DNA from 3 places in the Nocardioides sp. REDSEA-S30_B4 genome. Region 3 is predicted to be linked to each of the others. Evidence: predicted binding sites of a transcription regulator. Region 3 holds the regulator's gene; each other region holds the start of a gene.
What was found. The regulator LexA, encoded in region 3, represses DNA repair genes until DNA is damaged. The targets are predictions, from matches to a motif close to TCGAACANNTGTTCGA.
Positions count from the first base shown of each region.

Region 1: the regulator LexA is predicted to act here: its motif matches at 1,534-1,549, upstream of ruvC (crossover junction endodeoxyribonuclease RuvC).
Region 2: the regulator LexA is predicted to act here: its motif matches at 1,642-1,657, upstream of A6R01_RS05140 (HNH endonuclease signature motif containing protein).

Region 1 is NZ_LUPI01000010.1:72,607-75,876, reverse strand. Features, by position in the region: gene ruvB (Holliday junction branch migration DNA helicase RuvB) at 1-372, opposite strand, end outside; gene ruvA (Holliday junction branch migration protein RuvA) at 369-977, opposite strand; gene ruvC (crossover junction endodeoxyribonuclease RuvC) at 974-1,501, opposite strand; gene A6R01_RS03690 (YebC/PmpR family DNA-binding transcriptional regulator) at 1,675-2,442, opposite strand; gene pdxT (pyridoxal 5'-phosphate synthase glutaminase subunit PdxT) at 2,458-3,069, opposite strand.
Region 2 is NZ_LUPI01000017.1:7,164-10,433, forward strand. Features, by position in the region: gene A6R01_RS05135 (DEAD/DEAH box helicase) at 1-1,563, shown strand, start outside; gene A6R01_RS05140 (HNH endonuclease signature motif containing protein) at 1,760-3,199, shown strand.
Region 3 is NZ_LUPI01000007.1:34,740-38,009, reverse strand. Features, by position in the region: gene A6R01_RS01480 (SDR family oxidoreductase) at 202-1,026, opposite strand; gene lexA (transcriptional repressor LexA) at 1,163-1,894, shown strand; gene A6R01_RS01470 (alkaline phosphatase D family protein) at 2,042-3,270, shown strand, end outside.

The sequences.
Region 1 (3,270 bases), on a different contig from region 3:
CGCCGGCCGCGACATCCGGTGGATCTCGTCGATGAAGAGGACGTCGCCCTCGTTCATGCCCGAGAGGATCGCCGCGAGGTCGCCGGCGTGGGTGATGGCCGGACCACTGGTCAGCCGCAGCGGTGCACCCATCTCGTGGGCGATGATCATCGCCAAGGTGGTCTTGCCCAGACCCGGCGGTCCCGAGAGCAGCACGTGGTCCGGAGCGCGCTCGCGCAGGCGCGCGGCCTCCAGCACCAGGCCGAGCTGGTCGCGCACCCGGTGCTGGCCCACGACCTCCTCGAGGGTGCGGGGCCGCAGCGCAGCCTCGACCGCGCGCTCGTCGCCGAGTGCCTCCGGGGCCAGCAGGTGGTCGTCGTGCACGGGGCTCACGCCTTGGACAGGGCTCGGAGGGCCGCGCGCAGCAGCGCCGCGACGTCGGGGGTCTCCCCCGGGCCCGGCGCGACCTCGTCGACGGCGCGGTCGGCGTCCTTGGCCGACCAGCCCAGGCCCTGCAGGCCCTGGCGGACCTGGTCGCGCCAGGGCTCCTCGACCCGGGGCGCGGCCACGGCGCGGGACCCGACGGGGGCTCCCAGCCGGTCCTTGAGCTCGAGGATGATCCGCTGGGCTCCCTTCTGGCCGATGCCGGGCACGCGGGTCAGGGTCTTGACGTCCTCGCCGGAGACGGCCGCACGCAGGTCGTCGGGGCTGAGCACCGCCAGCATCGCCTGCGCGAGCTTGGGGCCGACGCCGCTCGCGGTCTGCAGCAGCTCGAAGCAGGTCTTCTCGTCCTCGTCGAGGAACCCGAACAGTGTCAGGGAGTCCTCGCGCACCACCATCGAGGTGGGCAGGGTCGCGGTCTGACCGGTGCCGACCTTCGGCGACAGCGTGGCCAGGGTGCCGGGGGTGCACATCAGCTCCAGCCCGACACCGCCCACCTCCAGCACGGCGCTGGAGAGGGTGACGGCGGCGACGGGGCCGCGGACGAACGCGATCACGGGCAGAGACCTCCTCGGCTGCGGGCCAGGGCCTGCTCCAGGCGGGCCTGGGCGCCGCCGCGCCAGATGTGGGTGATGGCCAGCGCCAGCGCGTCGGCGGCGTCGGCCGGCTTGGGTGCGGCGTCGAGGCGCAGGATGCGGGTCACCATCGCCCCCACCTGCTGCTTGGTGGCGCGTCCGCTGCCGGACACCGCCGCCTTGACCTCGCTGGGGGTGTGCAGGGCGATGGGCAGCCCCCGGCGGGCGGCGCACACCATGGCGATGCCGCTGGCCTGGGCGGTGCCCATGACGGTGCTGACGTCGGAGCGGGCGAAGACCCGCTCGACGGCCACGGCGTCGGGGCGGTGCTCCTCGATCCAGGCATCGACGCCCTTCTCGATGCTCACCAGCCGCTCGGCGACCGGCAGCGTGGAGCTGGTGCGGATGACGTTGACGTCGACCAGGGTCAGCGGACGACCGACCGAGCCCTCGACCACGCCCATCCCGCAGCGGGTGAGCCCGGGGTCGATGCCGAGCACGCGCACCGGCGTACCTCCCTCGTCAGGTCGTCGTGCGATCGAACGTGTGTTCGCTTCGACTCACGCTAACGGTCGGTGGGTACGTCACCGGGTCTCGACACGCCGGTTCACCGCCTTCGCAGGCTCAGGCGGTGACGGCTCGCTCGACCACCGATGATCTCCGCCCCGGCTACGCCGGGTCAGAGATCCGCCGCCTCCATGACCTCGTCGGGGATGTCGGCGTTGACGAAGACGTTCTGCACGTCGTCGAGGTCGTCGACCGCGTCGACGAGCTTGAAGACCTTCGCGGCGACATCCGGCTCAGCCACCGGGATGTCGAGGGTCGCGACGAACTGGACCTCGGCGGAGTCGTAGTCGATCCCGGCGTCCTGCAGCGAGGTGCGCACCGCGACCACGTCGGTGGCCTCGGACTGGACCTCGAGGCTGTCACCGTGGTCCTTGACCTCCTCGGCGCCGGCGTCGAGGGTCGCCTCGAGGACGTCGTCCTCGCTGACCTCGCGCGACTCCTGCGACTTGGGGACGACCACGACGCCCTTGCGCTCGAACAGGCGCGAGACCGAGCCGGGGTCGGCCATGGTGCCGCCGTTGCGCGTGACCGCGGTGCGGACCTCCATCGCGGCGCGGTTGCGGTTGTCGGTGAGGCACTCGACGAGCAGGGCCACGCCCTGGGGGCCGTAGACCTCGTACATGATCGTCTCGTAGTCGACGCCGCCGCCCTCGAGGCCGCCGCCGCGCTTGACCGCGGAGTCGATGTTCTTGTTGGGGACCGACTGCTTCTTGGCCTTCTGGATGGCGTCGTAGAGCGTCGGGTTGCCGGATGGGTCCGGGCCACCCATCTTCGCGGCGATCTCGATGTTCTTGATCAGCTTCGCGAACAGCTTGCCGCGCTTGGCGTCGATCGCGGCCTTCTTGTGCTTCGTGGTCGCCCACTTGGAGTGCCCGGACATGCTCTTCTCTCTGCCTCAGCTTCCTCGGACCAGGTCCACGAACAAGCCGTGCACCCGGGAGTCCTCGCCCACCTCGGGGTGGAACGAGGTGGCCATCAGGGGGCCCTGACGGACCGCGACGATCCTACCGGCGGCCGCACCCGGCGCACCCTCGTGGTCGACCCGGGCCAGCACCTCGACCCCGTCGCCCACCGACTCCACCCACGGCGCACGGATGAAGACGCCGTGCACCGGCGAGTCCAGGCCCTCCAGCTCGACCGGACCCTCGAAGGAGTCGACCTGCCGGCCGAAGGCGTTTCGGCGGACCGTCATGTCGATGCCGCCCAGCGTCTCCTGGCCGACCGCCCCGTCGAGGACACGGTCGGCGAGCATGATCATCCCCGCGCAGGTCCCGAGCACCGGCAGCCCGGCCTCGATGCGCTTGCGCAGCGGGTCGAGCACGCCGAAGGTGCGCGCCAGCTTGGCCATCGTCGTGGACTCACCACCGGGGACCACGAGCGCATCGACGGAGTCGACCTCCTCGGGTCGGCGCACCCGCGTGGTGGTCACGCCGAGCCGCTCGAGGGCGGCCAGGTGCTCGCGCACGTCGCCTTGCAGGGCCAGCACGCCGACGGTCGGTGAGGTCACGTTTCCACCCTAGGCTGGGGCCCGTGACCCGTGGACCGGCGGCCCTGCTCGCTCCCCCGCTCCTGGCGTTGGCGCCCGTGCTCGCCCTGGCGGCGTGCGCCGACGAGGAGTCACGTCCCGCGGACCCGCGTCCACTGGCCTCGGTCTCCCCGACCGTGGCGGGCGGCACGCCGACCGCGGACACGGCATCAGCCCCGGACG
Region 2 (3,270 bases), on a different contig from region 3:
AAGGCCATCAGCACGGTGGTCAGCTATGAGGCGGAGCGACGGATCAGCGAGCTCGCGCGGCAGAGCAGCACCTCGAGCGGCTATGCGGAGTACGACGCCACCCGCCCTTCGGGCAGGTTGACCTTCAACCGGACCGACGGTCGCAACGCAGGAATGCCGACGCTCGGATTGATCTATCCGAGCGTGGCGCTCTCGCGCGCTGGTGACCCTGTCGGCGTGGCGCGAGACCTTGGCAGGCCCTTCCCGCTCGCGTGGGCGACGCTCGAGGACGAGGTACGTCGTCGCGTGCGTCTGCTTCTCGACACCCTGCCGCCCGGGTCCGATTCAGGCCCGGTCGACGAGCGGTGGTACTGGGCCGCCGGCGCCCTGCTGGACCGTCGGGAGGACGCCGACCTGATGGGCGTGCTCGGGTACGGCTTCGAGTACGAGGAACATGATGACCATGGTGGCTTCGACGACCATCGGACCGAAGCCATCGCGATCGCCGAAACAACCTTGGGCCGCCGTCCTGGTGACCTTGAGGATGTCGTCGTCCTGCTCGCCATCGGCGGCCCGGGCAACGCAGCCCTGCGTAGCCTGGCCCGATTGTCTGGTGGCGAGGAGGCATTCGCGGACAAGGCTCTGCGAGCTGCCGCAGCTGACATGTCCTGGGCCCTGCGAAACCTCTTCAACAAGCCAGAGATCATGGGCATCGTCGGCGGCGCGGACGCCGCGTACTGGCAGAGCGTGTTGATGCACTGTGTGCACGGCGGGCTGCAGAGCGTGCTGGACGAGCATGTCTACCTGCTGGCCCAGATGGGCGACCAGGGAGATCGCGCAGCGTGGGCAGAGGCTGTCGCGAGAAAGTTCGACGAGGCGGTGTCACTGCGCACTTCCGCGCAGACCTTTCATGACCTGTCGATCAGGACGAAGAAGGTCGTCGCCACGACGCACCGCACCCGCAGCCACCTCGCCGTGCGCTTCGGCCGCGGCATCAGCGAGGACGACAAGAGCGTGATGCGCGAGGGCCAGGTCCGTGCGGCGTACAACTCGCCGTTCTGGCCCTTCGTCCTCGCCTCCACGTCTGTAGGCCAGGAGGGACTGGACTTCCACCAGTACAGCCATGCGGTCGTGCACTGGAACCTCCCGGCGAACCCGGTCGACCTGGAGCAGCGCGAAGGACGAGTCCACCGATATCAGGGCCACGCCGTGCGGAAGAACGTCGCCTACGTCTACGGCGCCCGCGGCGAGGTGGCCCGATCCGCCAACCCGTGGGCCACCATGTTCGAGCTCGCTGCGGCCGACCGCCCAGCAGGCATGAGCGAGATCTACCCGTCGTGGGTCCCACCGCTCGAGGGTCCGGCCCGGATCGAGCGGTATGTCGCGGCCCTCCCGCTGAGCAAGGAGAGCCACGCCCTCCGCAGGCTGCTCCGCACCGTCGGCGCTTACCGGATGGTGCTTGGTCAGCCGCGGCAGGCGGACCTGCTGCGCTACTTGGGTGAACGTGACATCGACGCCAGCGACCTGGCGATCAACTTGGAGCCTGAGCTGTTGACGGAAGACTCCGAGGGACGACCCCGCTGAGGGCAGTCGACTCGCGATGCCGGCTGGCTGCGGCAGCCTTCTTCGGTGGCTCACAGGTCGACCACCGACCCTTGTCGATCGAACACGCGTTCGATACGATGTGACCATGCTCCCTGCCCCGCCGTAGCCCCTGGCGGACCCGGCTGCGCGCTCCGAGACCCAGGTCCTGGACCGGGTCGCCGACGTCGCGACCGCGATGCAGCGCGCGGGGGCCGAGCTGCTCGCGCTGGCCTACGAGTGGGCCGTTGCCCACCCCGCTGACCGGTTGGACCCCGCGGAGTCGGGCAAGCCCGGGCGGGAGAAGGCCACGCTCTACGGCGGGGAGGGGACCCCTCAGGTCACCGAGTTCGCGGCCGCCGAGTTCGGGGCCCGGATGGGACGCGGCACCCACGCCGGACGCCGCCACATCGCCGCCGCACTCGACCTCAAGCTCCGACTGCCCCGCACCTGGGCCCGGGTCCAGGCCCTCGAGGTCCGCGACACTTTCGCCATCCACGTCGCCGAGGCCACCCGCAACCTCACTGCGGCCGAGGCAGCCTGGGTCGACGAGGAGACCCACGAGCAGGCAGACGGCCGCATCCCCTGGACCCGTTTCCAGACCCTCGTGGCCGGCAAGGTCACCGTCGCCGCGCCCCACCTCGCCCGCGAACGCGAGGAACGCGCCGCCCGCGCCCGCTTCGCCAAGAAGCTGACTCCGCTGCCCGGCGACCAGGCAGCCGGCATGGCCATCTTCATGATCCGCGCACCCCTGCCCATCATCGACGCCCTCGACGCCGCGATCACCACGCTGGCTTCCCGCATCGAGCAGACGCTGCCGGCCTCGGTGACTGAGGCCGAGGACGCGCCCACCGCCGACGACCTCCGCGTCCACGCCGTCGCGCTGCTCGCCGGAGGACTCGCCACGAAAGGCTCCGACTCCACTTCCGACCTGCCCGACCTCGCCGAGCTGGACGTGCGCGGCCTGCTGCCCGCGACCACGCTGGTGGTCCACCTCTACGGCGGCACCCACCACACCGACCCCGAGACCGGTGAGCAGATCACCGTCCCGCCCGGCCGCGACCACGACGAGACCGGCCAGCCGCTCGACCACGTCGCGCGCATCGACGGCCACGGAGCCGTGTCCGAGACCTGGCTCCGAGAGGTCCTCGGCCCCCACACCCACGTCCAGGTGCTCCCCGTCCTCGACATCGACGGACTCGCCCCCGTCGACGCCTACGAGGTCCCCGCCCGACACCGCCGAGCCGTCCAGCTCCGCCACCCCGTCGAGACCTTCCCCTGGGGCCACGCCGCCTCCACCAGCCGCCACGTCCAGATCGACCACGAGATCCCCTGGTCCCGAGAACCCGGCGGCGGCGCGACCGACGTGGCCAACCTCGGCCCCCTCCACACCTTCCACCACCGCCTCAAGACCCACGGCGGCTGGCAGGTCCGCGAACCCTTCCCCGGCATCCACCTCTGGCGAGACCCCCACGGCGGCATCCACCTGCGCGACGCCACCGGCACTCGCTACCTCGACAACCCCGCCGAGGTCCCGCCCGACCCGATCTCACGCTCCGACGAGTGGTGGAACTTCCACGACCCCGACGGGTGGTGGCACGACCCCGACCTCGTCGAGCAGCACCTCGCGGCCGCCTGACGCGGGCCTACATGGTGCTGTCTCAACGTTCCCAACATCAGGCGAGCACCCGCTGAGCCGGGGCGCTAACG
Region 3 (3,270 bases):
TGGGGAAGTCGGAGTGGGTCTGCGAACCGATGTCTACCGACGACCACCGACAGTCCCGATCAGGGAGGACCGGGAGGGCCTGGGGCCGACGGCTCGACCACCAGTTCGATCGAACACGTGTACGAGACTAGATCAGGTGTTCGAACGAGATCAAGGGGTCGAGCGAACAAATGTTCGACCCCCTCCGACGAGCAGCGCGGGTCAGCCCCGCCGCAGCGCCCGACGCCCCTGCGCCGCGAAGAGCGCGGTGCCCTTGGCGGCGACCCCTGGCGCCAGGGAGATCGTGCGCATCAGGGCGCCACGCCAGACCGGCACCGTGCGGACGACCCGGCCGGTGCCCACCAGTCCCACGGCCAGCTCGGCGATCTCCTCGACGGTCAGGATGCGACCACCGGAGTGGACCAGGGCCGCTCCGAGCCCCTCGGGGTCCTGCTCGTCGAGCATCGCCGTCTGCACCCCGTCGGGGCAGATCGCGTGGACCCGCACCCGGCGCGGCGACTCGGCCGCCACGGACATCGTGGCCGACACGGTGGCGGCCTTCGTCGCGGCGTACACGCTGTAGCCCGGCACCGGACCGAGCCCGGACAGCGAGGCGGTGTTGACGATGTCCCCGGAGCCGTCGCCGCCGGGGCCGGCGAAGGCCTCCAGCGCGGCGCGCATCCCCCACAGCACACCCAGGAGGTTGACCTCGACCAGGCGTCGCACCTGGTCCTCGGAGAGCTCGGAGAGGCGGCCGTCGTCACCGACCCCCGCGTTGTTGAACCACGCCGCCAGCCGACCGTGCCCGGCCGCTACCTCTGCGACATGGCGGTGTGCCGCCGGGTCGCGCACGTCGTGGGCCAGCCCGGCGACCGCCCCGATCTCGGCCGCGGTCGCCTGGACGGCGGCCGCGTCGACGTCGGTGACGACGACGGCGTACCCCTGTGAGACGAGGCGCTCGGCGATGCCACGACCGATGCCGCGTGCCGCGCCGGTCACCACCGCGCTGCGTCCGGTCGGGGCGGTGGGGACGGTAGGAGGCGTCATGGCCCGAGTGTGCTCGACACGCCGATTCGAACACATGTTTGATCACGGGATGGATCAGTCATAGCGTGGGCACACCACGACGCAGGCCGTGCCGCCGGGACCCGCTCCCCCGGTGGCCGTGACGAGGAGGACCCCCATGGCGACCAGCCACGACGACGCCGCCCCCGGCGTGAGCGCGCTCCCCGACGGCCCGCCCGACGCCAGCGGCCTCACCCCGCGCCAGACCAAGGTGCTCGAGACGATCCGCGACTCGGTGGCTCACCGCGGCTACCCGCCCAGCATGCGCGAGATCGGACAGGCCGTCGGCCTGACCAGCACCTCTTCGGTGGCCCACCAGCTCAAGGTGCTCGAGGAGAAGGGCTTCATCAAGCGCGACGGCAGCCGCCCGCGCGCCCTGGAGGTCTTCCTGCCCGAGTCGATGGCCGCCCGCCGTGCGATCTCCTCGGCCGGCGAGAGCTCTTTCGACGAGACCGGCGTCGGCGACACCCTGCCCGCCGCGTCCTACGTGCCGATGCTCGGCCGGATCGCCGCCGGCGCGCCGATCCTCGCCGAGGAGCAGGTCGAGGACGTCTTCCCGCTGCCCAAGCAGCTCGTCGGTGACGGCCAGCTCTTCCTCCTCGAGGTGCGCGGTGAGTCGATGATCGACGCCGCGATCTGCGACGGCGACTACGTCGTGATCCGCCAGGCCAACACCGCCGAGAACGGTCAGATGGTCGCCGCCATGATCGACGGCGAGGCGACGGTCAAGACCTTCTCCCGCAAGAACGGGCAGGTCTGGCTGATGCCGCACAACGAGGCGTTCGAGCCCATCGACGGCACCCACGCCACGATCCTCGGCATCGTCACCGCGGTCCTGCGCAAGGTCTGAGGGGTACGCCGGCGGCGGGTGGGTCTCGACGCCCGCTCGTCGCTGGCGCGCCTCGCACCTCGACCATCTCGCGACCCCCGGGTGAACGGACGGTGCTCACACCGTCGAAACCGTCACGAAACACCGGGCTGTGTCGTTGGATGGGGCGTGACCTCGACGAAGACCACGCCGACCACCCCCACCACGGCTCCCCCCGCCTCGTCCTCGCTCCCCCGCCGCACCGTCCTCGCGACCGGCGCCGCGGGAGCCGCCGCCGTCGGCGTGCTCGGCACCGGCGTACGCGCGGCCGACGCCGAGGAGTCCGGGCAGACCGGCGCCGCCGATCGCGGGAAGGCCGGTCACGAGGTCTTCCAGCACGGTGTCGCCTCCGGCGACCCGCTGCCGCGGCGCGTGGTCATCTGGACCCGCGTCACCCCCACGCCCTCGGCGACCCCCGGCTCGGGCAAGGGCAAGCCGGTCACGGTGACCTGGCAGGTCGCGAAGGACGCGAGGTTCAACAAGATCGTCCGCAAGGGCAGGTTCCGCACCAGCGCGGGTCGCGACCACACCGTCAAGCTCGACGCCAAGGGCCTCAAGCCAGGCAAGGAGTACCACTACCGGTTCATCGCCCTGGGCCAGAAGAGCCCCGTCGGGCGACTGCGCACCGCACCCCGCAAGCGGGCCGCACTGGACAACCTGCGCTTCGGTGTCGTGTCCTGCTCCAACCTCGAGGCCGGGTTCTTCACGCCCTACCGCGCCCTCGCAGCGCGCCAGGACCTGCACGCGATCCTGCACCTGGGCGACTACCTCTACGAGTACCCCACCAGCGGCTACGGCATGGGCCAGGACAACGTCGTGGTCCGCCCGCACGACCCGCCGCACGAGATGGTGAGCCTGGAGGACTACCGCCGCCGGCACGCCAGCTACAAGCTCGACCCCGACCTGCAGGCCCTGCACGCGCGCTACTCCTGGATCCTCACCTGGGACGACCACGAGGTCACCAACGACCAGTGGAAGGCCGGCGCGGAGAACCACGACGAGTCCGAGGGCGACTACAAGAAGCGGCGCGCCCGCGCCCACCGCGCGTACGACGAGTGGATGCCGGTCCGCATGGACGGCACCGCCGCGCTGGGCGACGGCACCCGTTTCTACCGCCGGATGCGCTTCGGCCAGCTCGCCGAGGTCTCCATGCTCGACCTGCGCACCTACCGCGACGAGCAGGCCGCCCTGCCCGGCGTCGACGCCACCGTCAGCGACCCGTCCCGCTCGATCACCGGCAAGAAGCAGATGGCGTGGCTCAAGGAGTCGCTGACGCGCGGCGACCACGCCCCGCAGTGGAAGGTGATCGGCAACCCGGTGATGATCGCGCCGGTCACCTTCGGCGACCTGCCCAACGA